4 regions of the Leuconostoc falkenbergense genome follow, and region 4 is predicted to be linked to each of the others. Evidence: predicted binding sites of a transcription regulator. Region 4 holds the regulator's gene; each other region holds the start of a gene.
The links. The regulator Rex, encoded in region 4, represses fermentation and respiration genes when NADH is low (regulators of the CRP and FNR family bind a similar motif). The targets are predictions, from matches to a motif close to TTGTGAANTANTTCACAA.

Region 1 (7,413 bases), 370 kb from region 4:
TTCGTAAATTGATGACCGTGATAAAAACGCTCATCGTTGTCGGTAATGAATACGAGGCGCGAGTGGCATACAATAATATTTTGGCAGCCGTTTATGCGATTCAACCACAATCGGCTTGGAATAATTATGAGAAGCTCATGCACAATAACTTCAATGATTTCAAGACATACGCTATGTCATGACCTCATTTAATTCGGGATTCGCATTCAGTTTTGGTCGTGACTTATGTTAAAATGTAGTAACACTACATTGGAGAAAAATAATGGCATATTACACACAACAACTTTTTAATGGCCAAAGAGATCGCATTTTGCGTGTCGTTGACGCTGCGGATGAAACGCAAGCAACAGCAGGCTTTATCCATATTTTTGACGAACGTCGCCCGTTTGATTTTGAATACGCAACGGAATTAAGTAATGGCGAAATGACACAAGAGGAATTTGATGAGCAGGGTGGTGCTGGCAATACATTCAGTGCCAATTTTATGCCTATTGCTCAAAATGAGGATGAAGAGATACCTGCAGAAGTGTTTGAAGAATGGGCTGGTCTAGTTGGACGAGAGTACGCCTTAATTCCTAACTTGCACATCAATATGTACCAACAATCACTCAAGGCAGAAATTGAAGATATTGATAAAGATACTTTTGAAGAACGTTTGATGGAGTTAATCACACGTGTGTTGGGCTCATCTGTTGTGGGCTTTGAAGAAAAGTCATTGACACTTTATCCCAGCTTCTTAATCCAAGAGCAACCTGAACAGGCTGAACCACAAGGCCCTTCAACGCAAATCATTTTACCAGAATAAGACGCTGCCTAGAGGTGGCGTTTTTTTACGAACAATTAGCTAACTTTAATACCAACGTTCGGTTCATTTGGTGTTACAATGTTCGTTGTCGATAAGACAAAATAAAATCGGGGTAGATTGATGCGCGTTAAGTGCAGCGGAAACGGAATGTGGGTCGCTGACGAAACACGCTTGTGTGCGGTGCATCAATCACATTCACCAATATAATCATATAGGTGAACACTCCACTCGGAGGTTCTTTATTATGGAAAGTACATCGCGTACATGGGCGCTGTCAAAATTAGACACGCGCCAGTTTGTTGTTTTGGCATTTTTAATGGCCATTGACATGGCATTAAACAAATTCACTGTTGGGACGAACGTGATACAAGTCAGCTTTTCGTTCGTGGCAATGTCTTTGATTGCCAAGTGGTATGGTCCGCTGTGGTCGATGTTGATTGCTGCCGTATTAGACGTGGTTAATATCACGATTGTTAATCCCGGTGTCTTCTTCATTGGTTTTACTTTAACTGCGGTTGTTTCAACATTAATTTATGCGCTAGCTTATTATCGTCAAGATCACACAAGTCTATGGCGAATTATTGTTGCCGTTGGCTTGGTGTTGCTCATCACTAACATTGTGATGAACACAGCTTGGCTGGTAATCATGTATCACACAGCGCATGATTGGCCATCATTGGTGGCGTTCGCAATACCAAGAATTATCAAAAACTTAATTATGTACCCAATCCAAGTTGCTATCACCTATTTCTTTCTAAATAATCCGGTGGTACGCCGCACAACAAAAATAATTTTTAGTTAAACAGCTTCGGCTGTTTTTTTGAAAGCAGGTTATGATGACAAACGAATTTCCTCAAGTATTAACAATTGCCGGTTCTGATTCTGATGGATCAGCTGGTATGCAAGCTGATTTACACACCTTTTTTATTCGTAAGACGTATGGTATGAGTGTTCTAGTGGCAGCTGTTGCGGGTAATTCTTACGGTATCCACGCAGCGGAAACATTACCGTTGGCGTTTATTGCCCAACAGTTTGAAGCTTTGGCTGATGATTTTAAAATCAAAGCTAGTAAGACGGGAATGCTGTCTGATGCAGCTTTAATTGGCACGGTAGTTAAGGCATATCAGACTTACGATTTTGGGCCATTGGTCGTTGATCCCGTTATTACTACGAAACATGGGGCACAATTATTAGAAAATGAAGCGTTCAAAGCTTTGAAACAACAGCTGCTACCATTGGCAACTGTTGCCACGCCTAATTTTTTTGAGGCACAATTGTTAACAGGACGAACAATTCAAAGCGAAACAGACCAAGCAGCGGCAGCACGGGACATTCAGGCACTAGGTGTTCAGAATGTCATTGTGAAAGGTTGGCATCATCAAGATGACCAACAAGAAGTTGCAGACTACGTGTTACTAGCTGATGGATCAGATTTTTGGCTGCGCCATCCTTATTTTGATACGACACATATCAACGGTACGGGCGATACGTTAAGTGCCACCATTGCAGCTGAAATTGCAAAAGGACAGTCAGTCGCTAATGCCATTCGTATCGCGCATGATGTGACAACGGCAGCTATTGCTAGCGAAATAGCGGTTGGCCACCAATTTGGTCCAATTAATCATTGGGCAGCTCAAAATATTGATTAAAAAAAGTGTGAGTTGATAAATTTCAACTCACACTTTTTTAGGCTTGACCTGTGATATCACCATGGACAAGCCGTTTAAAAATATGTCGGTCGGCCCAAGCGATGTTACGGCCTTGGAAAAGAAAAGATACAATTGTGCCTAGTCCTAAAGCCACAAGCTGATGACTGAAAGGGAAGCAAACTGCTGAAATACCAATGGCAACAGCAAAGTTACTCATTTGCGCTTTACTAGCGTTGCCGTGAAAATAATCAAACCGTAAAATGTTGGTCAAGTCATCAAGGGGATGTAGAATCCAATTGACACGCTGATAAATTGAGATAGCAACACCAATCGTCCACACCGCAAAAATATCGATTGGAAGTAACCACCACCAAGCAAGATGTCGAATGCCTAAGGAGACAAAGAGATTAGCAAAGACGCCAACCAACAAACTAAACGACATGCCAAACACAATATTGCCAATTAAACGGGGCCAATTAAAGTGCATGGCGAGCCACATGTTCAAGAAAGCGACACTCGTAGCAAAAAAAGCAAGGAATAAACTGATCGGCGCACCAGTTAGATTGGATAAATTGGCAGCACCAGCCGTCCAAGGAGCTGATCCCATTGCAGTTGCCACACTCAAACCATTTCCAAAAGAATTGATAATTAAAGATACAACGAAAAAACTAATTTTTTGTTTGTACCCTAACTGGTAAAATTGTCCGTCAATATAATACATGTTGTCTCATCCTCAAGCTAATATATTATCTTATTATAGCATTGTCGTCGCAAAGTGCTTGGTACATTTAGATTGAGAGTTCACGATTTCATAACATTTAGGGCGCAATGTTTACACTTTCTTCATAGAATAGTTATATAATAAGCCGTAGGCGTAATATTAAAAAATATGCCGATACTGTGATTAAGTACACAATACTATTTCTGTGTTTGTAAGCGCTTTCAAACGTACATTTATCAGGCGTTTAACAAATAAAAATTAAAAGTGTTGCTTTTTCTTGACACTTATTATATACTTAGATTGTTAAGAAATGAGCAAACAAAAAGGAGCACAAATTATGGCAGAAGCAACTGCAAAGAAGCCCGCTAAAAAGGTTTTGACACCTGAAGAAAAAGCTGAATTGACAGCTCAAGCTGAAAAAATGACGGCCGAATTGGTCGAAAAGTCACAAAAAGCTTTGGCAGAATTTTCAACATTTTCACAGGAACAGGTTGACAAAATTGTTGCCGCAATGGCATTAGCTGGTTCTGAAAATTCACTATTGTTGGCCCATGAAGCCCACGATGAAACTGGTCGAGGTGTTGTTGAAGATAAAGATACCAAAAACCGTTTTGCCTCTGAATCCGTTTATAACGCGATTAAGTTTGACAAGACAGTTGGCGTTATCAATGAAGATAAAATCCAAGGAAAGGTTGAATTAGCAGCACCACTTGGTGTATTAGCTGGTATCGTACCAACAACTAATCCAACGTCAACAACGATTTTCAAGTCAATGTTGACAGCTAAGACGCGTAATACGATTATCTTCGCATTCCACCCACAAGCACAAAAGTCATCAGTTCACGCTGCACAAATCGTTTATGAAGCAGCTGTGAAAGCTGGTGCACCCAAGAACTTTATCCAATGGATTGAAAAGCCTTCAATCTACGCTACAACTGCTTTAATTCAAAATCATGGCATCGCTTCAATTTTGGCTACTGGTGGTCCATCGATGGTTAACGCCGCTTTGAAGTCAGGAAACCCATCAATGGGTGTTGGTGCTGGTAATGGTGCTATCTACTTGGATGCAACCGTAGATACTGACCGTGCGGTGTCAGACTTACTTTTGTCAAAGCGTTTTGATAATGGTATGATCTGTGCCACTGAAAACTCAGCGGTTATCCAAGCGCCAATTTACGACGAAGTTTTGGCTAAGTTACAAGAACAAGGTGCTTACCTTGTGCCTAAGAAAGACTACAAGAAGATTGCTGATTACGTCTTCAAGCCAAACGCCGAAGGTTTCGGTGTAGCCGGACCAGTTGCTGGTATGTCAGGTCGTTGGATTGCTGAACAAGCTGGTGTTAAGATTCCTGAAGGCAAAGATGTCTTGCTGTTCGAGTTGGATCAAAAGAACATTGGTGAAGCTTTGTCATCAGAAAAGTTGTCACCATTATTGTCAATTTATAAAGTTGAAAAGCGTGAAGAAGCCATTGAAACAGTTCAATCATTGTTGAACTATCAAGGTGCTGGTCACAACGCTGCTATCCAAATTGGTTCACAAGATGACCCATTCATCAAAGAATATGCTGATGCAATCGGTGCATCACGTATCTTAGTTAACCAACCAGATTCAATTGGTGGTGTTGGTGATATCTATACAGATGCTATGCGTCCATCATTGACGCTTGGTACCGGATCATGGGGGAAGAATTCATTGTCTCACAACTTGTCAACATACGACTTGCTTAACATCAAAACTGTTGCACGTCGTCGTAACCGTCCACAGTGGATCCGTTTGCCTAAGGAAGTTTATTATGAAGCAAACGCGATTACTTACTTGCAAGAATTACCATCAGTTAAGCGCGCCTTCGTCGTGGCTGACCCTGGTATGGTGCAATTCGGCTTCGTTGGTAAGGTTTTGAGCCAACTTGAATTGCGTCAAGAACAAGTCGAAACAAACATCTACGGTTCAGTTAAGCCTGATCCAACTTTGTCACAAGCAGTTGAAATTGCACGTCAAATGGCTGACTTTAAGCCTGACACAGTGATTTTGCTTGGTGGTGGTTCAGCATTGGATGCTGGTAAGATTGGTCGTTTCTTGTACGAATATTCAACACGTCATGAAGGTATCTTGGAAGATAATGATGCTATCAAAGACTTGTTTACAGAACTACAACAAAAGTTCATGGATATCCGTAAGCGTATTGTTAAGTTCTACCATGCACGTTTGACGCAAATGGTTGCAATTCCAACCACATCAGGTACTGGTTCAGAAGTGACACCATTCGCGGTTATCACTGATGATGAAACACACGTTAAGTACCCATTGGCCGACTATGAATTAACACCTGAAGTTGCCATTGTTGATCCAGAATTCGTGATGACTGTACCAAAGCGCACAGTTGCATTCTCTGGTTTGGATGCTTTGTCACACGCCTTGGAATCATACGTTTCAGTAATGGCTTCAGAATTTACACGTCCTTGGGCTTTGCAAGCTATTAAGTTGATTTTTGATAACTTGGCTGATTCTTATCACTATGATCCAAAGAACCCAACTAAAGAAGGTCAAAACGCACGTACAAAGATGCACTATGCCTCAACTTTGGCAGGTATGTCATTTGCTAACGCCTTCTTGGGTATCAACCACGCCTTGGCCCACAAGACTGGTGGTGAATTCGAATTGCCACACGGTTTGGCCATTGCGATTGCAATGCCACATGTGATTAAGTTTAATGCCGTAACTGGTAACGTAAAGCGTACACCTTATCCACGCTACGAAACTTATACAGCACAAAAGGACTATGCTGACATCGCGCGTTTCCTTGGTTTGAAGGGTAACACAGATGTTGAATTGGTTGATTCATTGATTGCAGCTGTTAAGGATTTGGCTGCGTCAGTTGAAGTTAACCAAACATTGTCAGGCAACGGCGTTGACAAGAAGCACTTTGACGATTCTTTGGATAGCTTGATTGATTTGGTTTACAATGACCAAACAACACCAGGTAACCCACGCCAACCTAGTTTGGCAGAAATTAAGCAATTGTTGAAAGATCAATTTTAATTAATGTTCATGAAAAACACACACAACATGAGTTGTGTGTGTTTTATTGTGTCATCACATAAATCAATAATGCAATTATCACGATGATAACCAAAATTATAGTGCCCTTAATTGATAGTAAGCCCAACCCACGCTCTGGGTGGTTGGTGACATCGTTTAAAGTATCATCTAAATCACTGCGACCAAAATTGTCTTTTTTCATGTCGTTCTCCAAAGGGTAAGTTGACGGAAGATGTTTCTTTCATTGCTAGATATTGTAATGCAAATTGATGAGGAATACCAGCTGTAATTAAAAAACACAAAGGATAATTTTATCCTTTGTGTGTCAAACTTAGCATTAAATATTTTCAAGATGACCTTTTTTATCTTTAGCGATTAAGTAGTAAACGGTTGCGGCAATTGACCATGCCCAAACGATATGTCCCCAGAATTCTGAGAAATGTTCATCGAATGGTTGATGCCATGGTGCAGGGACCGTTCCAAAGGCGGGCATCAAGATGACGTGCCACACAATCCAAAGAACGATACCATAAGCGGCACCTTGCCACAAGGCAATTTTTGACCAGTATTGTGATACAAAAACGTACAAGACTGAAAAGGCAATAGCAAATGAAAAATGCAAAATTAAGGTGAACCAGAAAACTTTTTGATCTTGTGAATAGTAGAAGTAAGATTCAACTAATTTTTTGGGGATACCTAATTGCATGGCCATGTGCTGTGGCGGATTAATCAGGTTACGGGCAATTGTACGAGGTGGAAAAATATTTTCCCAACCAATTTTGACCATGCCGGAAATCATACCGGCGATGAAACCGTACCAGACACTTTTGATAATAATTTCTTTGAGACTAGCCTTTGGCTTATTTAAAACAAACATCAACACTCTCCTTAAAATGTGAATAAAATAACAAACAAATACTAATTTTAAACGTTTATCAATTAGTTGTCAAGACAAGAAGTTGCAGTAGATATTATCATCAAAAAAATAGGACAAAAAACCGCGACACCATTTTGATACAAACAAAAGCCACCAAATTAATTAGTAAAATTTGATGGCTTTAAAATGAGTATTATTGTTTTCTGATTTAAGTCTCAGAGCTCTTACACTAACAAATAGATAGTTATTATGAGAAATAGTGAACATGAAATCACATATTACCACAGGTTAAAATTAGGCTTCATCATACCAAGCATAGTG
Region 2 (7,413 bases), 140 kb from region 4:
CATAGCTTCCAACTCGCGCTCACGTCCAATAGCCTCTAATCCCAAACCAGAAATCACACGCTCAATTTGCGTGTCGACATCATAAAAGCCTGCCGCATCAAGTTCTTCTTGCATGCGACCCGCGCGTTCGAGCAATTTATCAGACAACGTTTCGGCATACTCATTGTAAAGTGCCGTGATGCGATCTTGTTTGTCATAAAGGTCTTGATAAGCGGTATGCAAAAAATCAACCAGCGTCATACCCTCTGGAATTTCTGCATACTGGTCCAAATAACCGATTTTCAAGCCTTTTTGCCAATCAATTTTGCCTGATAATGGGAGTTCTTGCCCAGTGACAATTTTAATGAGTGTTGATTTGCCGGCACCATTTTGTCCAACAATTCCCATGTGTTCGCCACTTTGAAGCTCAAACTCTGCGTCTTCATATAAAGTTTTTTCTGCGTAGGCCATGGTTAGGCCGTTTACTTCTAATAATGCCATAACTATAAGTTTATCACATTTTAAATCAACATTGAGTATGTGTGTGGTATATTGCCCGGATTACCGGCCAATATTTCCTTGCGCGTTAATTCAGCTTGCTTTTTAGTAAACTCCGACATCTTATTCATGCCAGCAATTTCGTATGCTGGGACAACAGACATTGCTTGTGTGTAGCCACCTTCAATATCCCCCTGAAGCATTTTCAACAACCCTTTACTAGAAATCAATCTTAACCGTTGTGTCGTTAAATCAGTCATGAACTCGTCCATGCCATTCAATACTGACTCTTCTAAGGCTAACATTTCAGCTGCACCCGCAATATCTGCATAAATCAAACCATTAAAAGCAGTATAAATAATATCGACTAGCCGCATCTGTTCTGTTCGCAATTGTGAATAAAAATGTGCCCGTTTAATGGCTAAACGCCCCAGTGCCAACAAGTCTGTTGGTGACATCCCCGGATAAAATAAAGTAAAAATGTCTAGTTCAATTCGCCCCCAAGTTTCAGCTTGCTTGAGAAAATCAACAGCTGGTTGGACATGCTTTTTTACTTCAACACGATCATAAAACTGCTTATCCGTTTCTTTGTCTATGCCATACTTCAGCATGATACCAAATTCACGCATAAAACGAGCCCCAATGCCGCCACGACCATGTTTTAAATCATTAGTTGATCGTGTAATCATCGCCTCAAGTTGTTGCATTTCTTTTGGCTCACCAGTTTGCACACCCATTTCATGTAGCTTCATATAGATATAATTATCACTACGATCACCACCAAGAAATAAGAATTCATCATGGCTGACGCCCATGTCGGATAATAATTTGTCTAGACGATCAGCCGATATACGTGTTTGCCCTCTTTCAAACTTACCAATCAATGATCGTGAAATGTTGGGTTGCTCGAGGTCAACAATTTTCAAGCCCTTATCTTCTCGCAAGCGTTTAAATGTCGCGCCATAATCAATCATAGTTTACCTCATATGCCTGCTTATTTTTAAAAGTTGTCATATATGTCACTTTTACCGTATTAACAACAAAATCAATTATGCTTATTTTACTAACTGTTATGTACAGATAATTTAAAGTAGAATATATTCTCTTATTGTTCTTTAATTTATCTTACCGTGTACACTTAATTTATTCAAGTCAAAAGGAGTATTGCTAATGCAGGTTTTCAAAGTAAACAAAGCATTTCGCGTGATGATTATAGCGCAGTTCTTTAATAATATTGGGAGCAGTTTTTTCAACATTGTTTTTTTAATTTATGCCGCTACCCTACCCAATAAAACGCTCGCAGTAACATTAGTGGCATTCGCTGAGTTTTTCCCGTCACTATTATCGGTTGTGATGGGAAATTTGGCAGATAAAACTAAAAATCATCTGCGCGCTTGGTCATTTGCCCGACTATCGCAAGCCGGTATATTCTTAATTGTAACTGTTATTTTAACATTATGGCATGGTCGGTTTGACAGCTTTATCGTGCTACTAATACTTATTTTTTTCGCTGATACCATTGGTTCATACAGCAATCTTTTAATGACCCCCGTATCACGATACATTTTAAGCGATAATCAATTGCAAAACGCCATGGGATTGGAACAGGCAGTCAGCATCACGGTGAGTTTAATTGGCGGTTTTGCTGGTGTGGGATTATTGGGATTACTACATCAAGATTATGCCGCTTTTAGCTTGATCAATACGTTCATGTTCATCGTCGCTTGGTTGATCATGACTGTCAATCGTCACCACTTCAAACAAGCCGAAGCACATATTGAAACAACACAACGTCCAAAATCAACGCAACCCATGTGGCACGACTTAAAGACGACTTTCTCGTATGTTTATCAAGACAAGCTATTCTTCCAGTTAATGCTGTTAGCCACTGCAGTTAATTTTATTGGCACCTCGCTAAATGGCGTATTTAATGTCACGCTTTTACACGAAAAAAGCCTGCTCATTGGTAGTTTTGGCACTACCGTCGCGATGTTTGGTGCTATCTTTTCAACCGGAATGTTGTTAGGCTCTCTTCTGCCCATGCCTTTTCTGAGTCATCTAACAACTAAGCAATTACTAGCCGTAGCGATGACTGGCGTACTAGGCTTAGAGCTCGTACCAATCATTTATCCAAACGGCAGTGTATGGATGATTATTTCCTTTGTCGTTGCTTATTTTAATGCGCAAGTCAATCCCAAATTTGGTGCCATTTTAATGAAACGCATTGATCAAAACCAGCTAGCAAGTGTCAGTGGTTTGCTCAATACATTCGCTTTGTCAAGCGCACCAATCGGTCAGTTTTTGTTCCTCGGTATTGCAAATTTAATTTCACCAAATATCTCGTGGGTAATCATGGCGATTGTGACATTGATGACTGTTGTATACATCATTTTAACCCGTCAACATGACATTGAGAAGGTTGAAAAAACCACTGAAACAGCTATACTATAAGTATTATGAAACCAAGAAAACTCAACATTAAAACAATTCCTGCTCAAGATGTTAACCGTGCCTACCGTTTTTGGCGTGATGTATTCGACCTACCACAATCCGGTCACGCTAGTGGTCGCCACTTAATGATTGATGGTGATGATATTATTTTTGTAGCCGGTGAACCAACTGATCAATTAGAAATGTTGATTAGAGACCATCAAGATGAATTAAAGCAACATCTTCGCAATAATTTTATTCCAATTGTAGGCAAGCCCGAACCCCGTTTTGGCAATAAAATCGCCTTTAAAATCCATGACTCCGAAGGTAATTTAATCACACTTGAGGCAAATCAATAGTTAAAAAAAAAACGAGATACAAGTTCTGTATCTCGTTTTTATTTGATTATAGTGCTGTGAAGTCAAATACTTTACGACCAGTAATGTTACCAGCCTTCATCTCATCAATCACGTCATTCATATCCTTGAAATCAACTGTCTCAACGATTGGCTTAACTTTACCTTCAGCCCCAAATTGGAAGGCTTCTTTCAAATCGGCACGAGTACCAACAAGTGATCCTCGAACTTCAATGCCGTCTAATACTGTTTTAGCAATATTGAGTGCCATGTCACCTTGTGGCAAAGCAACAGCCACTAACTTACCCATTGGGCGCAAAACATTAACAGCTTGTGAGAAAGCTGCATCATTAACAGCAGTTACTTGTGCGTTATGCACACCACCAGTTAATTCATTAACCTTAGCAACCACATCTTCGGTCTTACGGTTGACCAACACTTCAGCACCGTTAGCCTTAGCAGCAGCCAACTTGTCATCGTTACCATCAATAACGGCTACGTGTGCACCAAATACATTATGAGCATATTGCACAGCCAAGTTACCTAAACCACCGGCACCATGAACTGACACCCATTCACCTGGCTTTGTTTCACCAACTTTAAGTGACTTATACATTGTCACACCGGCACAAGTGATTGATGTTGCTCCAACTGGATCCAAACCTTCTGGTACTTTCACTGCATATTTTGAGTTGACAACAACTTGTTGTGACATTGCACCGTCAATCGTGTAACCTGAGTTACGAACCTTACGGCAAAATGTTTCATTACCTGAAACACAGTAGTCACAAACACCACAAGCATCATAGAACCAAGCAATTGATACGCGATCACCAATTTTAAGATAATCACCGGCACCTTCGCCTAACTTTGAAACACGACCAACGCCTTCATGACCAATAACACGACGGAATTGACCATTGCGTTCACCAATTTCATTTGGATTACCAAAATCACCATTAGCACAGTGCAAATCTGTGTGACAAAGACCGACATATTCAACGTCAACCAAAGCATCACCAAAGCCTAACGCACGTGGTTGCCAATCATCAATTAAATCAACATACCCATCATTCACTTCACGGACAACTGCTGCTTTCATATTTAACCTCTTTCATATATGTGAATTTATTTACAAGTAAATTGTAACCATAAAATTCATATTTGTAAATAGTTTTTATGTAAAATTTACATAAAATTCTTTTATAAAGTGACGTGTTTCACTAACAAATGTATAGAGAGCCTCTACGGTTTCTAAAAATAAAAGTTGGATTACGAGAATTTTAAAACTAACTTGCCTAAAACGTGCTGACGACTATGGAATTCTTTCAGATTAATCACATTAAAAGGCGCCACCTCGGCAATATTGACTTTCACATCACCACTGGCAACCATCTGCAGCAACGCTGCTAATTGTTGCCCGTTTGACTTCATGAAACTGTTTGTTACTCTTGGATCATCATTGTTATCAACAATAGACACCAGTCGACCTTCGAGTTGCAACACGTTCAAAGAATCAGTTAAGGTTTTACCACCGATGGTATCAAGAACGACATCTACTTTATCTTTAATAACAGTTGCCAAACTTTCTTTCTTATAGTCAATAACATGTAAATGCGGATTGAAGGACTTCAAAAATACAGCTGATTCGCCGCTGGCCGTTGTATATATTTTCCCCGCGCCGATTGTCTGAGCAACTTGGATCGCGGTAAAACCAACTGAACCAGCACCACCGTGAATCAATACGCTCTCACCAGGTCGTACATCAAGATCAGTCGTCATCATTTGATACCCAGTTTGACCGCCTAAAGCAACTGCTGCGGCTGTTTCATAACTCACACCATCTGGAATTTTAGCCAACTGCTTGCTACTGACAGCCACAAATTCAGCGTAACTTTTGAGATGTGGTGACGCCGCAACACGATCACCAACATGAAAATCACTTACTTCACTACCTACTGCAATAATGTCACCTGCCACAGACGAGCCATTTATCAGTGGTGTTGGTGCACTAGTTCCCATGACACCTGCACGGAACTTAACATCATAGGGATCAATAGCTGTTGCATGTTGCTTAACCAGTACTTGACTGGGCTTAATGTCTGGTGTTTTGGCATCCGTTACCTCTGCAAAAACGTCGACGTCGCCATAATCTTTCATCTCTATTGCGTACATTTTTTCACACTTTCTTTTCTTCGAAATGTCTGAGTCGCTTTCACATACATTGTAAGCTAATTAACCGCTAAAATGTTAATTTTGATTCAAATTTTTATAAAACAATTAGAAAGTCACATAAAAAAACATCACAACATTAGGAAGTCAAAAATCCATGTTGTGATGTTTTTTACTGGTTGGCTCAACTACTGCTTACGGGCTGGAAAAGTAACGTGAGCCATGGGAGGATACCAACCCGTATTTAATTTGTGATTACTTACGTGGATTACCAGAAGTAGTCAATTTGTTTGAAGTAACACTCAATTTAGCGTACAAATCGTTGACAGGCGCATTTGTCCATCCCTTAACACGACCATTGACCAATTGTACATCAATGTTAGTGTAAGTAGGAATTGTGTAAGCTTCTTTATCAACAACTAACTTTTGGAAGGCCTTGATATTCTTAATCAAGCTTGCATCAGAAGTTGAATTCTGTGTGTCAGTCAAATTCTTAGTCAAAGCAGCTGATGTGACATGTCCAAAGTTATAAGCAGCGTTCTTGCTCCAAAGTTGGTCAAATGTTGGTACTGTACCTTCACCCCAACCACCATCAGTGATATCCCAATCATTGTTCTTTGCTGACAAAACAATTGACTGCCAAGTAGCTGCATCAACTAACTTGTCTTGATAAAGCTTAACTTCAATACCGGCTGCTTTCCATGCAGCGATGTAAGCTTTTGCTTCAGACTCAGCTGTTGAACGACCTGAACGAGCTAAGTAAGTCAACGTTAGGCGCTTGCCATCTTTAGCGTAGTAGCCATCAGAATCTTTCTTATAACCTGCCTTTTCCAACAAGCTACCAGCTTTCTTGATGTCACCGTTAGCTTTTGCTTGATAGCCCTTGACATTCTTATCATAGAACAACTTCTTAGTTTCTGACTTTGAAACTAATGTGTTGGTTGTCACACGTAGGCCGTTACCATACTTAGCAACAACCGCACCGACGTTTTGTGCATACCCAACTGCCTTACGAACGTTAGCATCTTGCAATGGCGTTGAACGATCTTGAATACTTGTTCCCTTAGAATCTGCGTGTCCTAAGTTAAAGTAAAGTTCCCAATATCCTGCATCAGCTTGACCAGTAGCAGCATATCCCTTGGCATTGTTATACTTTGACAACACTGGTGTGTTACCATTCTTCCACAATGTAGCTGGCGCTGTTGTCACAATATCAAACTTTTGCTTTGATAAGTCATTTTCAAGCTTTGACTGATCTTGGTTAACATAGTAAGTGATTGTCTTCAACTTAGCTTGTTTGCCCCAGTAATCACTGTTACGCACATACTTAACTGTTGAGTCTGAAGAAACAGATGATACTTTAAATGGTCCAAACGACAAAGGCGTCTTTGTAACCTTTTTAGACGTGTCAATGGTCTTGGCACTCACATCTTTCAGATCATGATATGGCAAAGCATAGGCTGGCACACCGTCACCCCAGTTAACAGCAGCTGGTAGACTTGTATAAGATACTGTCAACTTCTTGCCATCTTCACCATCATCAAACTTGATACCTGAAATTGACTTTGACTTACCATTTTGGAAATCTGTCAAACCCTTAATCTTGGTATAGGCTTCAGTAAAGTTACCTGAAGCCACTGTGTTAGTGGACAAGGTTTCAAGTGAAAATTCAACATCTTTGGCAGTGACAGCTTTACCATCCGACCACTTCAAGTTATCTCTCAATGTAATCGTGACAGTTTTGGCATCTTTGTCAACTTTTAATTTAGCTGGACCACTACTGATAATCTTCCCGTTCTTGTCGGTGTAGAACAAACTGTTATTACCAGCTGGTTGTAGTTGCTGTTGAGCAGCCGCCCACTGTGCGAATTCCGTATACCCAGCAAATGTGATTGGCGAAGCAGCTTGTCCAGGATAAGTAACTGTTAAATTACCGCCCTTAATCGCTGCCTTTGAGTTAGTATAGTCACCCTTAAAT
Region 3 (7,413 bases), 970 kb from region 4:
TTTTTTCTTTTGTTTGACGCTTTAGTCGCAATCGGTATCCAAAAAAGGCAATGAGAAGACCTAGAAACGCAATAATCCAAGGCCCAGATGAAGCGCCCACATACGTGATTGAAGCTTTGCCTTTAAAATATTGACCATCTTTACCTTCAAAATCATCATACTCACCACTTGATGTGAGTGAAATTTCTGAATTTTCGGGAATTGTAACAGCTAAATCTTTGCGACTAATTCGAAATTCATAGACATATTTAAACTTGGATTCATCACCTTTAACAGTTTCTACGTCAACATAGCCACCTTGCGTATCATGCACTAAATGCTGCCAATCACCAAAAGCTTGTGAAACATCAACAGAAAAAGCGTGTCCCTCACCATTAGTTACTGAGCCATTGCCGAGTTGAATTTGATAGGGTTTGCCATCAATAAATATATAATACTGTTGATGAAAATTCGCATACTTGTCTAATGTACTGAAATGATTTGACATGTCAGCATTTAAGTCATACCAGCTGTCAATATAAACGTAAATATAGTGCTCATCGTATGAAAGTTTGATATCACGTTGAAAATCAGTTTGGGTGCCGTTAATATCAGCTGGTTGGCTGGAATTCAACTTAGTCCCTGGTACGTTATCCCAGTCATTAAAATTGCCATCAATCTGAATACTGCTGGAATCAGCCGATACCCTTTCGACTAAATGAGTTGAGACAAAGAGTAGAGATATCACTAATACTAATATGGTAAACATTGTTTTCTTCATGTTTGCTATAATCCTCGCTATTGTATAATCCCCATCGTCATGATTGATGGCTTTCTAAGCTGTCGTTGCACTAATATTTATTTAACGGTTCACGATGACGCCGTCCACAGTAACTGCATTTTTGCCATTGTTTTTGGCAAAATATAGATAAGACTCGGCGCGATTGTAAAACATTTCCTTGGTTTTATCTTTTTCATGCCACTCGGCAACGCCAATTGAGATTGTGACGCCAAAAGTGCCTTTATCAGTATTCACAGAGAGCTCATTGACGGCCTTTAAAATATTTAAAGACATTTTCTGTGCCTCAGCATAATCTGTATTTTCTAGAATAGTGCCAAACTCTTCGCCGCCAATTCGAAATAGCTCCGCACCTTTGTAGTTAACAATATTTTCCCTGATAGCGTGTGATACCTCTTTTAAAACAGCATCACCTATTAAATGCCCATAAGTATCATTAACCAGCTTAAAATTATCTATATCCAATATGATAAACGCTAGTTGAATTGTTTTATTTTTTGCCGCTTTAAACGATTGGTCAAAACTTTTTTCAAAGGCGGTACGGCTACTCAATTGCGTCAAAAAATCAGTATTAATACGTTCAATCAAAGCTTCATATTGTATACGACCGACGCTATTAACCAAATGAATGCAGGTCATATAAACAATCAACTTACAAATCAGAGCAATAAACAGGAGCACATCAAGTTCTTGACTAGGTAAAATCAATAACCCCCACGACGTAGCAAATACAATCATTGCAATTACAAATAATAATTTGTTTTCAATAATTGCCACTGAATATTTTTGAATAACAAAGGCAGAAACAGCGATGACTAGCAAACCTATTACAGCTATTGCAAGGCTAAGTGGCGTGATATCATGAATACCTCTATTAAAATTGAAGTTAATAAAAAATATGGTTGCAACCAAGGTTAAAATGTAAACTTGACCCCGTTCATTTAGCATTAATAGAAAATAAAACCACAACAAAACTTGTAAATTACATTCGGTCAACCATTGTGTATAACTATCAATCGAAAGCAAATAACTTTGCAACATAAATATGCTAAACAGCGGTACAAAGGAGCGAATGAAGTGTAGAAAATTTTCGTATTTTTTTGTCTGAAATGCTGATGCCATAGCATTTAAAATCATGCAGCACAATGAAATAATGCCGACGACAATAAAAAAAGAAAAAACACTAGTTAAGTTAAAAAGGCCAAAGAATATGCTAAAAAATTCTGAAATGATCGTCATTTTGATCACGCTTATTCCTCTCAACATGTTTTTTACAATCAGTCGGACAAGCATTGGTTTTAAACAAAAATCCCTGTTGCAAGCTTACGCCCAATGTTTGTAAGTTGTCAGAAACACTCTCCGTCTCAACCCCTTCAACAACTAAATCCATGTCATGCCTACCAACAATCGACTGTAACAAATGAATTTGCAGCACAATCTCGTCTGGTGTCATCATTTTCTCAAGATGACGATAAGAAATCTTGAGACGATCAAGATATTGAATCGTAATTTCAAGATTGCCTAATGAATTATTACCTGTTGTTAAGTCATCCAACGCTAGTCGATAACCCAATTTTTTTAAGCGTTTAAACGCCAAAACATTAATCGTTTCACCATACTGACCATAACGTCTTAACGTTGGAATTTCAGTGATTTCTAAAATTAAGCGAGACCGATTTTCTTGTGAAATATTCTTCATAATTTCGAAAGTCGTTTCGTATTCAATTTCTTGTTGATCAAGGTTCAACGAAAAATGTATTTCTGGATTATCAACTAAAATACGGTTCACTTCCTGCACAATATGCTTCAAAAATTTGGCATGGATTGTTTCCGATTTTGTCATCCACGCATACTCATCTTTGGGAAAACCTGAGACAATATTATTACGTAAAAGTAATTCAAATTCTATTATCTGTTCATTTTTTAAATGTCGAATTGGTTGTCCTACGAAGTAAAAATTTTTAATTGCATCAGTTATAATAGTATTCAAAACACTATCGCTCCTTTAATTTCAAATATTTATGTCAATTAAAAATCTTTACTATTTTAACGAAGAACATTATATTTAAATTTATGTAATAATATCTTAATTTTATCACACCTTTTATACTTTAATAAGTCCTATTATGTAGACAAAAAACGCTAACCTATTCGGCTAGCGTTTTCGTTTTGACTATTAAATACCACTAAATACACGATCAATCGTCTGATAGTCATCATCTGACAAGTCAACTTTTAACGTAGCAGCATTGTCGGCCACTTGTTGCGGTTGTCTGGCACCAGGAATCACAACAGCAATATCAGGATTTTTGATATACCACGCCAAAACAGTCTGGGCAACAGTAGCTTGATGACTACTAGCAATCTGTTTGACCACATCTATTCCAGTCATTATCTTATGAAATTGATCTGCTGAAAATTGCTTAAACTTGCTACTATCTTCTGGCTGATACTTACCCGTAAGTAATCCTGAGGCTAATGGAAAGTATGGCACAAATTGAATGTTATTTTCCTTTAGGTATGGCCACAACCTGGTTTCAGCTTCACGATCAACTAAGTTGTAATGATCTTCTACAAAATCAACGCCACCATCTTTATTGGCTTCTTTAATTTGTTCTAAACTAAAATTAGAAACACCGACAGCCTTGATTTTGCCAGCTTGTTTTAGCTTAGTTAAAGCGTCTACTGCTTCATCTTTAGGCGTATCGTCATCCGGAAAATGGATATAAAACAAATCAATATAATCTGTTTTGAGACGTGTCAAAGCATCATCAACAGCTTGTGTTAAAAAAGCTGGCGTGTTATTAATTTTTAAATCGTGATTAGGATCTTGCGCTGCTTTAGTCGCAATTTTAAAGTTTTCACGCGGATAATTTTGTAAAACATCCCCAATGATTTCTTCGGATCGACCCAATCCGTACATAAATGCCGTATCAATCACTTGAATATTTGAATCTAATGCTTCTTTTACAAGGTCATAACCATCTTGATCACGAAGGCCGTCAAACAAATTGTGTCCACCGACTTTATTTGTGCCAATACCTAACTTTGCAGCCTTATGATTTAGTTGATTTACAACGTCTTTATCTATCATTTGCGTCTCCTCCTACTTACTATTTATAACTATAATTATAAACCCTAAGCAGATAGCAACCAAATGATTTGTTTGCAAATGACACTGCTATTTTTAACCACAAAAAAAGCACACGCTACTGTGTGCTCCAAAATATACTAAATTATGCTTGATTCAAATCAATTAAAATTTTAGCTTGTGACTTATCACGTGTCAACGCTTCAAAACCATCATTAACAATGTTATCCAATTCAATGGTATCAGTGATAACTGGTTGAACATCAATTTGACCGCTACTTACCAAATCAACCGTTTGTTGGAATGTTTCCTTAGAATAAGCAATCGTTGTGGTCAACTTGACACCAGCGTTCATCAATTGCATTGGATCAAAGCTAATTGGCTTAGCAAAAATTGAAACAATAACAACACTACCACGTGGACGTGTCGCGTCAATTGCTTGTTCAAACGTTGGTTGTACACCAGCAACTTCAAATGATACATCGGCACCACCTGGAATAATGTCTTTAATCGCAGCAATTGCGTCTGGCACTTGGCTAGGATTAATGACGTCTGTTGCGCCCATTTCCAATGCTTTCTTCAAACGAACTTCTGACAAGTCCACCGCAACAATTTTAGTTGCGCCAGCAGCTTTTGCAGCCGCAGCAACCAAAACACCAATTGGTCCAGCACCGAAAATAACAACCTTTTCGCCAAATCGCAAATCACCTTCTTTAACGGCTTGAACCGCAACAGCAGTTGGTTCAATTGTTGCAGCTAATTTCAATGAAAAGTCTTCTGGAAGATGATAAAGATTCTCTTCTGGGACATTGACAAACGAAGTGAAGCCACCATCTGTGCTCAAACCAATGAAGCTATAGCCATCATAAACATCAAGATTATCAGGTGAAATTCCCTTAGTCACTGTTGGATTAATCGAAACATGATCACCAACTTTAAACTTGGTAACATCAGCACCAACTTTTTCAATCACACCAGAAAATTCATGTCCCATTGTTAATGGTGCTTGTCCACCAGTTAAAGTGTCTGGTGCATCAACTGGAATAAAGACGGGTCCTTCCAAATATTCATGTAAGTCACTGCCGCAAATTCCGGCATACGCTACACGTACAACAACTTCGTCGGACTTTGCTGGCTTTAACGCAACATCCTCGACTCTAACATCTTTCACACCATGCCATACAGCTGCTTTCATTATTATGTCTCCTTTGATGACAGTAAGTTTTTAAAGACTATATGTCTTTAGTAATATTATAACGCTTATTTTATTTCTTTGTGTAAAAAATCACCTGAAAATAATGATTAAATTCAACCATCATTTGATTTTATCAACCATGCTTGTAGGATATTTTACAAGCAATATTTTTGCATCGGCCGTATTTATCGTTTAATGTAAGTGTTATCAATTAAGAAAGAAGTAAAATGCAAATGTCATTTTATGAATTAAGTGACGGACAGCAATTGCCAGCAGTTGGTTTTGGTACCTATAAACTCAACGGTATCACAGGTGCTCATGCTATCACTTCAGCAATTAAAGCTGGTTATCGTTTATTAGACACTGCTTTCAACTATCAAAACGAGGGCACTGTGGGACAAGCAATCAAGGCTTCCCATGTCTCACGTGATGAACTGATTGTCACTTCGAAATTGCCGGGTAAATATTATAGTGATCAACAGGCATCAATTGATTTGATTCAAGAATCCTTATTTCGTTCCAAATTAGATTACTTTGATTTGTACTTGCTTCATTGGCCAAATCCGATTGATGATCATTATGTTGAAGCATGGGATACGCTAATTCAAGCACAGAAGTTTGGATTAGTAAAATCAATCGGTGTCTGCAATTTCTTACCTGAACACCTAGAACGACTACAAACAGAAACGGGTCATTTACCGGTAGTCAATCAAATCGAATTACATCCTTTCTTTAATCAAGCAGAAATGCGTGCGTATAATTCTGAAAACAATATCTTAACTGAGGCTTGGAGTCCCCTAGGCCGAGCAAGCGATTTATTGACTAACCCAACCCTAGTTGATATCGCTAAAAAATATCACAAAAATGTTGGTCAATTGATTTTGAAATGGGAAGTATCACTAGGTGTTCTCCCTATTCCAAAAGCCACTCACTTTGCCCGTCAAGTTAGCAACTTGGATATTTTTGATTTTGACATCACAGAGGACGACATGGCACGTATTAACGCACTGTCAAAACCTGATGGTCGAACCAATAACCAAGACCCTGCCGTTTATCAAGAATTCTAAAAAAAGCTTTTAATCTCTTCAATAATAAGAGATTAAAAGCTTTTCTTTTGATCAGATTTTAAACGAATCCACCAAATACATCATCCAAATCAATTGGTTCATGCTTCGTAACAATTGTTTCTTTGTTGACGAATGTTTCAATACCAAAGCGACCCAATTCACGACCGTAGCCGGAATTTTTAACACCGCCGAATGGCAATTCAGGTAATGTACCACCAAAGCTGTTGACAAAGACTGCACCAGTTTCTAGGCGTGATGCCACTTCAGTTGCATGTTCAGCCGAACCACCAAACACAACGCCACTCAAGCCATAGTGGGAATCGTTGGCTAAAGCAATTGCTTCTTCTTCATCCTTGACTTTGTAAACTTGTCCAACTGGACCAAAGAATTCTTGATAAAATGCTGGGTTTTCCTTAGTGATGTTGGTCAAAATAACTGGCTCGAATTGTGCAGCTGGCAAGTTCTGTTCAACACTACCAAACGCAAGTGTTGCGCCAGCATCGACTGCCGCTTTAACTTGTTTTGTCAGATTCTGCTTAGCTTTTGAAGTACTTAGTGGTGCCAAAGTGGTATCTGAATCCATTGGGTCACCAATTTTTGCTTCAGAAAAGGCTTCTTTGAGCATATCTAACAGCGCATCATAGTTCTTTTCTGTCACGATAAAGCGCTTTGATGACGTGCAGACTTGACCAGCATTATACAAACGTGCGCCACCAATAATTTTCTTAATTTCTGAAAGGTCAGCGTCTTCCAAAACAATAAATGGATCACTGCCGCCGAGTTCAAGAGAACTCTGCTTCATGTTCTTACCAGCTTCTGCGGCAATAAGTTGTCCAGCGCGCTCTGATCCTGTCAACGCCACACCTTGAACACGATCGTCTGCAATAATATTATTAACTTGATCATAGTCAACGTAAAGATTAGTGAAGGCACCGTCTGGTACACCTGCTTCGCTAACAACTTTTTCAAAAGCACCAGCTGCCATTGGCGTGTTACTAGCATGCTTCAATAACATTGGATTGCCTGCCATGAAGTTAGGGGCAAAGACACGCATAATTTGATAGTATGGGAAGTTCCAAGGCTCAACTGTCATCAAGACACCTGTTGGTCTTGAGATTGTTTGGGCTGGTCCGATTGATGATTCAATTGGCTCTGGTTTCAAAAATTCCGCTGCATTTTTGGCATAATAACGTGCAATTGATACACAAATAGCAACCTCGCCTTGCGCTTCTACGAAACGTTTTCCCATTTCAAGGGTCAAGACTTTGGCTAACTCATCTGT
Region 4 (7,413 bases):
AACGGCGCAACATGTATGGCATGATATGCAGGGCAAAATCGCAGGAATTGTGGATGATGGTCCAACAACTGTGGGTGTTGAATCGACAGTTATTGATATGTCAGCAACGACACCCACAATTCTTCGTCCTGGTGCGGTGACACAACAACAATTAGAAGCAGTTTTAGGTGTGAGAGTTGTTGACGCAACCAGCACAAAATCAGTTGCTAGCGATGTCACACCAAAAGCACCAGGTATGAAATATCGTCACTATGCCCCAGATAAAAATGTAGTGATGTTTGACCGATTAGATGCACTGACCTTAAAAGAAGTGTTGCAAAAAAATGATGTTGTGATGGCACAAGATGCAACGATTGCAGCAATGGCAATTTCCCAAGAAAAAACGTGGTCACTTGGCGAGTCATTAGAAACAGCCACAGAACAACTATTTGCTGGTTTACGTTATTATGACGATGAAGCCACAGTTGCCACTATCTATGTTGAAAAAATGTCACCAATTGGCATTGGTAAGGCATTTAACAATCGGCTGGGTAAAGCGGCAGGAAATCAAGAGTTTAATGTGTAAAAGAAAAACGTCGTAAAGACGTTTTTCTTTTTTATAATTGATAGTATTGTTGTCAAGTTCAGTGTCAAGATGACACCAATATTTTTAATTTACAGAAAATAAATTGTGAACAAAATGTAAACGTTTACATTTAAAACGTTGTTAGATAGGCGTTTTCAGCGTCATGGCTTGATACAACGGCGATTTGTGCTTTTTTTTACTTGATATTTTGTAAGCGCTTTGATAAACTATATTCAGAAGCTGATTAACAGCTAAAAAGGAGAAATTAATCATGGCACAATCAAAAGATTTTCATATCGTAGCAGAAACTGGTATTCACGCACGTCCAGCAACTTTGTTGGTACAAGCAGCTTCAAAGTTTGCTTCTGATGTTACTTTGTCATATCAAGGTAAGGATGTTAACTTGAAGTCAATCATGGGTGTAATGTCATTGGGTGTTGGCCAAGGTGCTGATGTTACAATCAAAACTGAAGGTGATGATGAAGAAGCTGCTATGGCAGCTATCGTAGAAGCAATGGGCACAGAAGGACTCGCAGAATAACAATGACTAAGAACTTCAAAGGAATCGCGGCAAGTAATGGTGTGGCAATTGCCAAAGCCTACTTGTTAGTTGATCCTGATTTGTCTTTTGACAAAAAAACAATTAATGATGTGACGGCTGAACAAGCACGTGTCGACGATGCTTTGAAGGCTTCTAGTGAAGATGTAACTTTAATTAAATCAAAAGCTGAAAAAAACCTTGGTGCTTCTGAAGCGCAAGTTTTTGAAGCGCATTTGATGGTGTTGGCTGATCCTGAAATGTCTGGCGCAATCAAGCAAAAGATTGCTGATGATAAGGTGAACGCTGAAGCTGCTGTTAAAGAAGTGACGGATATGTATATTGGCATGTTCGAAGCAATGACAGACAATGAGTACATGCAAGAACGTGCAGCAGATATTCGTGATGTGACAAAGCGAATTATGTCGCATTTATTGCATGTTTCACTACCTAATCCTGCGCTGATTGATGAAGAAGTGGTGCTAGTCTCAAAGGATTTGACACCATCTGACACAGCACAGTTAGATCGCCAATTTGTTAAGGGTATTTTAACTGATTTAGGTGGTCGTACAGCGCATGCTTCAATCATGGCGCGTACATTAGAGATTCCTGCTGTTGTTGGTTCTGATGTTGCAACAAAGGAAATTTCTGCTGGCGACTTAGTCATTGTTGATGGTTTGACTGGGGATGTGATTGCCAATCCAGACGACGACACATTAGCAACGTATCAAAAAAAGGCTGATGACTATCTCGCACAACGCGCTGAGTGGGCAAAGCTTAAAGATGAACAATCTGTTTCCGCGGATGGTAAAGAGTTTGTCGTCGGTGCTAATATTGGTTCACCAAAGGATATGGCTGCGGTCTTAGATAATGGTTCTGAGGGTATTGGGCTTTATCGTACTGAATTCCTTTATATGGAATCAGACCATTTGCCAACTGAAGATGAACAGTTTGAAGCCTATAAAGCTGTTGTTGAAAAAATGGGTGACAAGCCGGTTACTGTTAGAACAATGGATATTGGCGGTGACAAGCATTTGAGCTATTGGCAATTGCCAGAAGAAGAAAATCCTTTCTTAGGCTATCGTGCCATCCGCATTTCATTGGATCAAACTGAAATATTTAGAACACAATTACGTGCGTTACTAAGAGCGTCAGCCTTTGGTAACTTGTGGATTATGTTTCCAATGATTGCGACACTTGGTGAATTCCGTGCCGCCAAGAAAATCTATATTGAAGAACGAACTAAGCTTGAAGAATCCGGTGTTAAAGTTGGTGACATTAAGCTTGGTATCATGATTGAAATCCCGGCAGCCGCCATGTTAGCGGATAAGTTTGCTAAAGAAGTTGACTTTTTCTCCATTGGTACCAATGATTTGATTGGCTATACAATGGCTGCTGATCGTGGTAATGATCGGGTTGCCTACCTTTACCAACCTTATAATCCATCAATTTTGCGTTTGATTAATAACGTTATTGCTGCTGCTCACAACGAAGGTAAGTTTGTTGCGATGTGTGGTGAGATGGCTGGCGATCCAATCGCTGTTCCTATTTTGATGGGTATGGGCTTGGATGAATTCTCTATGAGCGCACCGTCAGTTTTGCAGACGCGTTCGTTGATGAAAAAATTAGATACAACAAAGATGGCTGAATTGGCTAAGCAAGCGTTAGATGCTGAAACCAATGACGAAGTGATTGCACTCGTTAAAGAAGTCACACAATAATGTTTTGAACGGCTGCCTTATGGCAGCTTTTTTGTGATAAAATTAAACTTATGAAGATTTTAGCATTTGATACAAGTAACCAACCACTGACAGTGAGTTTGGCAGAAGATGAACAAATTAAACAGGTCTTTACGACCAATATAGCGCGAAATCATTCGATTCAGTTATTGCCAGCTATTAAGTCTGCTTTGGCAAGTCAAAAATGGCAGTTGCAAAATATTGATCGCATTGTTGTGGCACAAGGACCAGGTTCATTTACAGGATTACGAATTGGTGTGACTGTGGCGAAAGTTTTGGCAGACACCTTAAATACCGAATTAGTTGGTGTTTCTAGTCTAGCTATTTTAGCATCACAAATTTCGTTTGATGGTCTCGTTGTGCCTCTTTTTAACGCACGTAATCAAAATGTTTTTGCTGGTGTCTATCAAGAAGAAAAGTCAATTTTTCCAGAGTCTCATCAGCCAATCAGCAACCTATTTGCTTTCTTGAAGACGCAGTCAGATAATATTTTATTCATGGGTGATACGACGCCATTTCTTGACCAAATCCACGAACAATTTGGTGATCGTGCGTCAGTATTGACGCCAGAAGATAGTTTACCTGAGGGTAAAAGCATTATCAAATTAGGTATCGCCGCAACACCAACGTCTCATATTGCTGATTTCAATCCCAATTATTTACGGAAAACGCAAGCCGAATTGAATTGGCTCGCAGCCCATCCCGGTGAGGATAAACCAGAAAATTATGTTTTTGAAGTTTAAACGACAACAGCATTTACCGTTTAATTTACCAAAATTTGAGGCAAGACAGGTCGAAATTAATGGTATATCTTTTGCTTTGCGCCGAGCGACACTAAAAGACATTGACATCTTAATCAAAATAGAAGAAGCGGTTTATGAGGGCGTTGCACCGTGGCTATTGCGTGATTTTATGAGTGAATTATCTCGGCCACATGTTCGTTTATATTTAGTCGTAGAGCGTCGTGGGCAAATTATTGCTTTTGCGGGCGCAGCGTATCGTTCAGACATTGGCGATATGCACATTACTAATATCGCTGTTGTACCAGTCTGGCAGAAACACGGTATTGGTACGATGCTGCTCGAGTCAATTCATGAATTTGCACACAACATGCATATGTCAACGATGACATTAGAAGCACGTCGCTCTAACACCAATGCGCAGACATTATATCGTAAATTGGGTTATGAGCAAACGGAAATTAAGAAAGGTTATTATCTTGGTGACCACGAAGATGCGGTCTCAATGACACTAAATTTTGATAATCAGACGGGCAACAATTGAAGATCTTGATGACATTTGGCAATTAGCAAATGAGTCTTTTGCACCGTCACCTTGGCCAAAAGAAGTATTTGAGCATGAACTTCGTAGTCCACGTTCTATTTATTTTGTGACGACAGGTGGTTTTCTTGGTGCAACACAAATTTTAGATGAGGTTGAAGTGGGTAGTTTAGGTGTTTCGCCGAAATTTCAGCATCAAGGTATTGGACAAGCATTACTGATGGCGGTTTTTGCGTTGCCTAACACGAAGCGTGTACTATTAGAAGTAGCTAATACCAATACGGCAGCACAGACACTGTACCGCAAAGTTGGTTTTCAACCTTATTATCGTCGAGAAAAATATTACAAAAATGGTGATGATGCCATTATGATGGAGCGAAAAATTGACTAAAATAATTGCATTTGAATCGAGTGCTGATGAAACCAGTGTAGCAGTAGTGGAAGATGGACATATTGTTTTAAGCAATAGTGTTGCAACGCAAATCAATTCCCATCAACGGTTTGGTGGTATTGTACCTGAAGTAGCAAGTCGACATCACATTGAGTGGATTACTAGAGTACTTGATGATGCCTTGAAACAAGCTCAGGTCACCCCATCTGAATTAGATGCGGTTGCGGTGACCTATGGGCCCGGATTAGTTGGTTCACTACTGGTCGGATTGATGGGTGCTAAGACATTTGCCTTGGCGCATGACCTGCCAATCATACCTGTTAATCATCTAGCGGGACACATTTCTGCTGCCAATTTTAATCAACCAATCATATATCCAGCTATGGCTCTGATGGTATCTGGTGGTCATACTGAATTAGTCCTAATGAAAACTGAAAATAAATTTGAAGTATTAGGTGAAACGAGAGATGACGCCGCTGGTGAAAGCTTTGACAAAGTCGGACGGTTATTAAAACTCCCTTATCCAGCTGGTAAAACCATTGATGAAATGGCACATCGTGGTAAAGCAACTATTAAATTTCCAACGGCTATGGCCCATGAAGACAACTATGATTTTAGTTTTTCAGGATTAAAGAGTGCGGTCATTAATTATGTTCACCATGCCGAACAAAAGCAAGAAACGATTAACCAAGATGATTTGGCAACGAGTTTTCAAAATGCTGTTGTGGATGCGTTAATCGGTCGTACGGAGCGTGCATTGCGTCATTATCCAGTTAAGAGCTTTGTTTTAGCTGGTGGTGTTGCTGCTAATTCACAGCTGCGTGAAGCATTAACAACACTTTTAAATGATTTCAATGATACAGTATTTATTCCAGTTCCAGTGGCGTATACTGGCGATAATGCTGCGATGATTGGTGCTGCTGGTTACTGGAATTATAAACAAAATATCTATGCGGATTTGGACCTTAATACGGATCCGGGATTGGATTTTGAACTATTACAATCGTAACATCATTGTGAATGTTTCACTATCTTTTCGCAAAACCCTTAAATATATGGTACAATTACTATGCAAAAGTTCACAAGTGAAATTACTGGAGATATATTATGACGCAACAACCAAAAATACCACGCGCAACCGCTAAGCGGTTACCAATTTATTTTCGTTATCTAACTTTCTTACATGATGCTGGTACAGATCGTATTTCATCATCAGAATTAAGTGATGCTATTAAGTTCGATGCGGCGACAATTCGTCGTGATTTTTCTTATTTTGGCGCTCTAGGTAAAAGAGGTTATGGCTACGAAGTTAAAGCGCTATTGGATTTCTTTGCCAATGTTTTGGACCAAGATAGTTTGATTAACGTCGCACTAATCGGTGCTGGAAATTTGGGACAAGCCTTGCTTAACTTTAACTTCCATCAATCGTCAAATATGCGTATTTCAGCTGCTTTTGATGCCGATGAAAAGCGAACAGGCACTATTTTAGCTGGTGTACCAATTTATAAAATGAGTGAATTGAAGGAACAGATTAGTGCGCAACGTATTAACATTGCGATCTTGACTGTGCCACAAGGTGTTGCTCAAGATATTACAGATCAATTAGTGAGTGCCGGTGTTAAGGGAATTTTGAATTTTACGCCTTTGCGTGTCACGGTACCTGCCAACGTACGTGTTCAAAACGTTGACTTAACCAATGAATTGCAAACGTTGGTGTATTTCATTGAAAATTACGGTTCAATTACGACAGGATTATAAGTTAAATGACAATTTTAAATTTAGATGATCAAGAAAAAGTCTCAGCATATCAAAAGTTTGTGCGTGAAAATCCAAGAGGACAAGTCACACAGGATCCACTATGGGGTGAATTGAAAGCAAACTGGAACCACGTTTATGTTTATCATGAAACAGATGGTCAAATTGATGCGGTTATGTCAGTATTAACAGTTGAGGCTGTTCCCGGAAAAATTTTAGCTTATGCTGGCCGTGGACCTGTCGCCGATATTGAAGATGTTGATTTAATTAAGGATTTGATTAAGGAAGCTTTAGCAGCATTACCAGATAATGTCTTCTTGTTGAGAATGGATCCTGAAGTACAGTATTCGGATGAGTTGAATCAAAAATATCTTGATGCAGGCTTCCAGACACGTAATACTCAAGTTACACACATGCATGGTAATATTCAGCCACGTAAGAATGTCGTCTTATACTATGATGGTCGCGGTGAAGGTGCTACGCCTATTACCAATGAAGATGAATTGATGTTGCACTTCAAGCCTAAACTTCGTAATGATATTCGACGTGCATTTCGTGATGGTGTGACAATTACATTTGGTGATAGTGAAGAGGATATTCGAGCACTATTTGATACCTACGTGGCAATGGCAAAAAATCATGGCATCACACACAGACCATTAGATTATTTCCTTCGTATGCAAAAATTATGGGCAGGGACAGGCTTGTTCCGAGTCTACTTGGCTCATTTTGAAGGGCAAGTGATTGCTGGTGGCTTAGGATTTGCTTATGGTGATGAGATTTGGTATATGTATGCTGGCTCTTATCGCGAATTTGGTAAACATAACGCACCGGCTGCCATTCAATATGAGATGCTGAAATGGGGACTGTCACTTGGCAAAATCGAATATGATTTTGGTGGCATTGGTGAATTTGATGTTTCTGATGGTCTCTATAAGTTCAAACATGAATTTGCTTACCACGATCCCAACGCTGAATATATCGGTGAACTCGACTGGGTCGTTGACGAAGAAGGTTATAAGGATTACCTCAAACAATTTGATTAATTATAAAAATTAGCGCCGGTGGGCGCTTTTTTGGTATAATAATAAAGTTTTAAGCAAACAGCATATATACTGCATAATACTGCGACTTTATCACGTTT

Region 1: adhE (bifunctional acetaldehyde-CoA/alcohol dehydrogenase) is a predicted target of Rex. The motif match lies at 3,353-3,370, and genes of this name have one in related genera.
Region 2: adhP (alcohol dehydrogenase AdhP) is a predicted target of Rex. The motif match lies at 4,384-4,401, and genes of this name have one in related genera.
Region 3: ACI3ES_RS06215 (2,3-butanediol dehydrogenase) is a predicted target of Rex. The motif match lies at 5,208-5,225, and genes of this name have one in related genera.

The regions. Positions count from the first base shown of each region.
Region 1 is NZ_CP174386.1:2,047,721-2,055,133, reverse strand. Features, by position in the region: gene ACI3ES_RS10595 (XRE family transcriptional regulator) at 1-182, shown strand, start outside; gene ACI3ES_RS10590 (hypothetical protein) at 263-805, shown strand; THF riboswitch at 912-1,008, shown strand; gene ACI3ES_RS10585 (folate family ECF transporter S component) at 1,050-1,607, shown strand; gene thiD (bifunctional hydroxymethylpyrimidine kinase/phosphomethylpyrimidine kinase) at 1,642-2,454, shown strand; gene ACI3ES_RS10575 (hypothetical protein) at 2,492-3,175, opposite strand; gene adhE (bifunctional acetaldehyde-CoA/alcohol dehydrogenase) at 3,513-6,215, shown strand; gene ACI3ES_RS10565 (hypothetical protein) at 6,259-6,417, opposite strand; gene ACI3ES_RS10560 (DUF1440 domain-containing protein) at 6,553-7,092, opposite strand; gene gndA (NADP-dependent phosphogluconate dehydrogenase) at 7,387-7,413, opposite strand, start outside.
Region 2 is NZ_CP174386.1:126,674-134,086, reverse strand. Features, by position in the region: gene ACI3ES_RS00680 (ABC-F family ATP-binding cassette domain-containing protein) at 1-480, opposite strand, end outside; gene ACI3ES_RS00675 (helix-turn-helix transcriptional regulator) at 501-1,451, opposite strand; gene ACI3ES_RS00670 (MFS transporter) at 1,648-2,928, shown strand; gene ACI3ES_RS00665 (VOC family protein) at 2,934-3,266, shown strand; gene adhP (alcohol dehydrogenase AdhP) at 3,313-4,365, opposite strand; gene ACI3ES_RS00655 (NADP-dependent oxidoreductase) at 4,536-5,438, opposite strand; gene ACI3ES_RS00650 (ABC transporter substrate-binding protein) at 5,691-7,413, opposite strand, start outside.
Region 3 is NZ_CP174386.1:1,244,519-1,251,931, forward strand. Features, by position in the region: gene ACI3ES_RS06195 (Firmicu-CTERM sorting domain-containing protein) at 1-760, opposite strand, end outside; gene ACI3ES_RS06200 (GGDEF domain-containing protein) at 842-1,900, opposite strand; gene ACI3ES_RS06205 (EAL domain-containing protein) at 1,992-2,768, opposite strand; gene ACI3ES_RS06210 (aldo/keto reductase) at 2,955-3,872, opposite strand; gene ACI3ES_RS06215 (2,3-butanediol dehydrogenase) at 4,015-5,064, opposite strand; gene ACI3ES_RS06220 (aldo/keto reductase) at 5,298-6,131, shown strand; gene ACI3ES_RS06225 (NAD-dependent succinate-semialdehyde dehydrogenase) at 6,190-7,413, opposite strand, start outside.
Region 4 is NZ_CP174386.1:270,548-277,960, forward strand. Features, by position in the region: gene ACI3ES_RS01330 (L-threonylcarbamoyladenylate synthase) at 1-565, shown strand, start outside; gene ACI3ES_RS01335 (phosphocarrier protein HPr) at 837-1,106, shown strand; gene ptsP (phosphoenolpyruvate--protein phosphotransferase) at 1,109-2,824, shown strand; gene tsaB (tRNA (adenosine(37)-N6)-threonylcarbamoyltransferase complex dimerization subunit type 1 TsaB) at 2,875-3,585, shown strand; gene rimI (ribosomal protein S18-alanine N-acetyltransferase) at 3,569-4,126, shown strand; gene rimI (ribosomal protein S18-alanine N-acetyltransferase) at 4,101-4,514, shown strand; gene tsaD (tRNA (adenosine(37)-N6)-threonylcarbamoyltransferase complex transferase subunit TsaD) at 4,507-5,523, shown strand; gene ACI3ES_RS01365 (redox-sensing transcriptional repressor Rex) at 5,622-6,272, shown strand; gene ACI3ES_RS01370 (peptidoglycan bridge formation glycyltransferase FemA/FemB family protein) at 6,278-7,315, shown strand.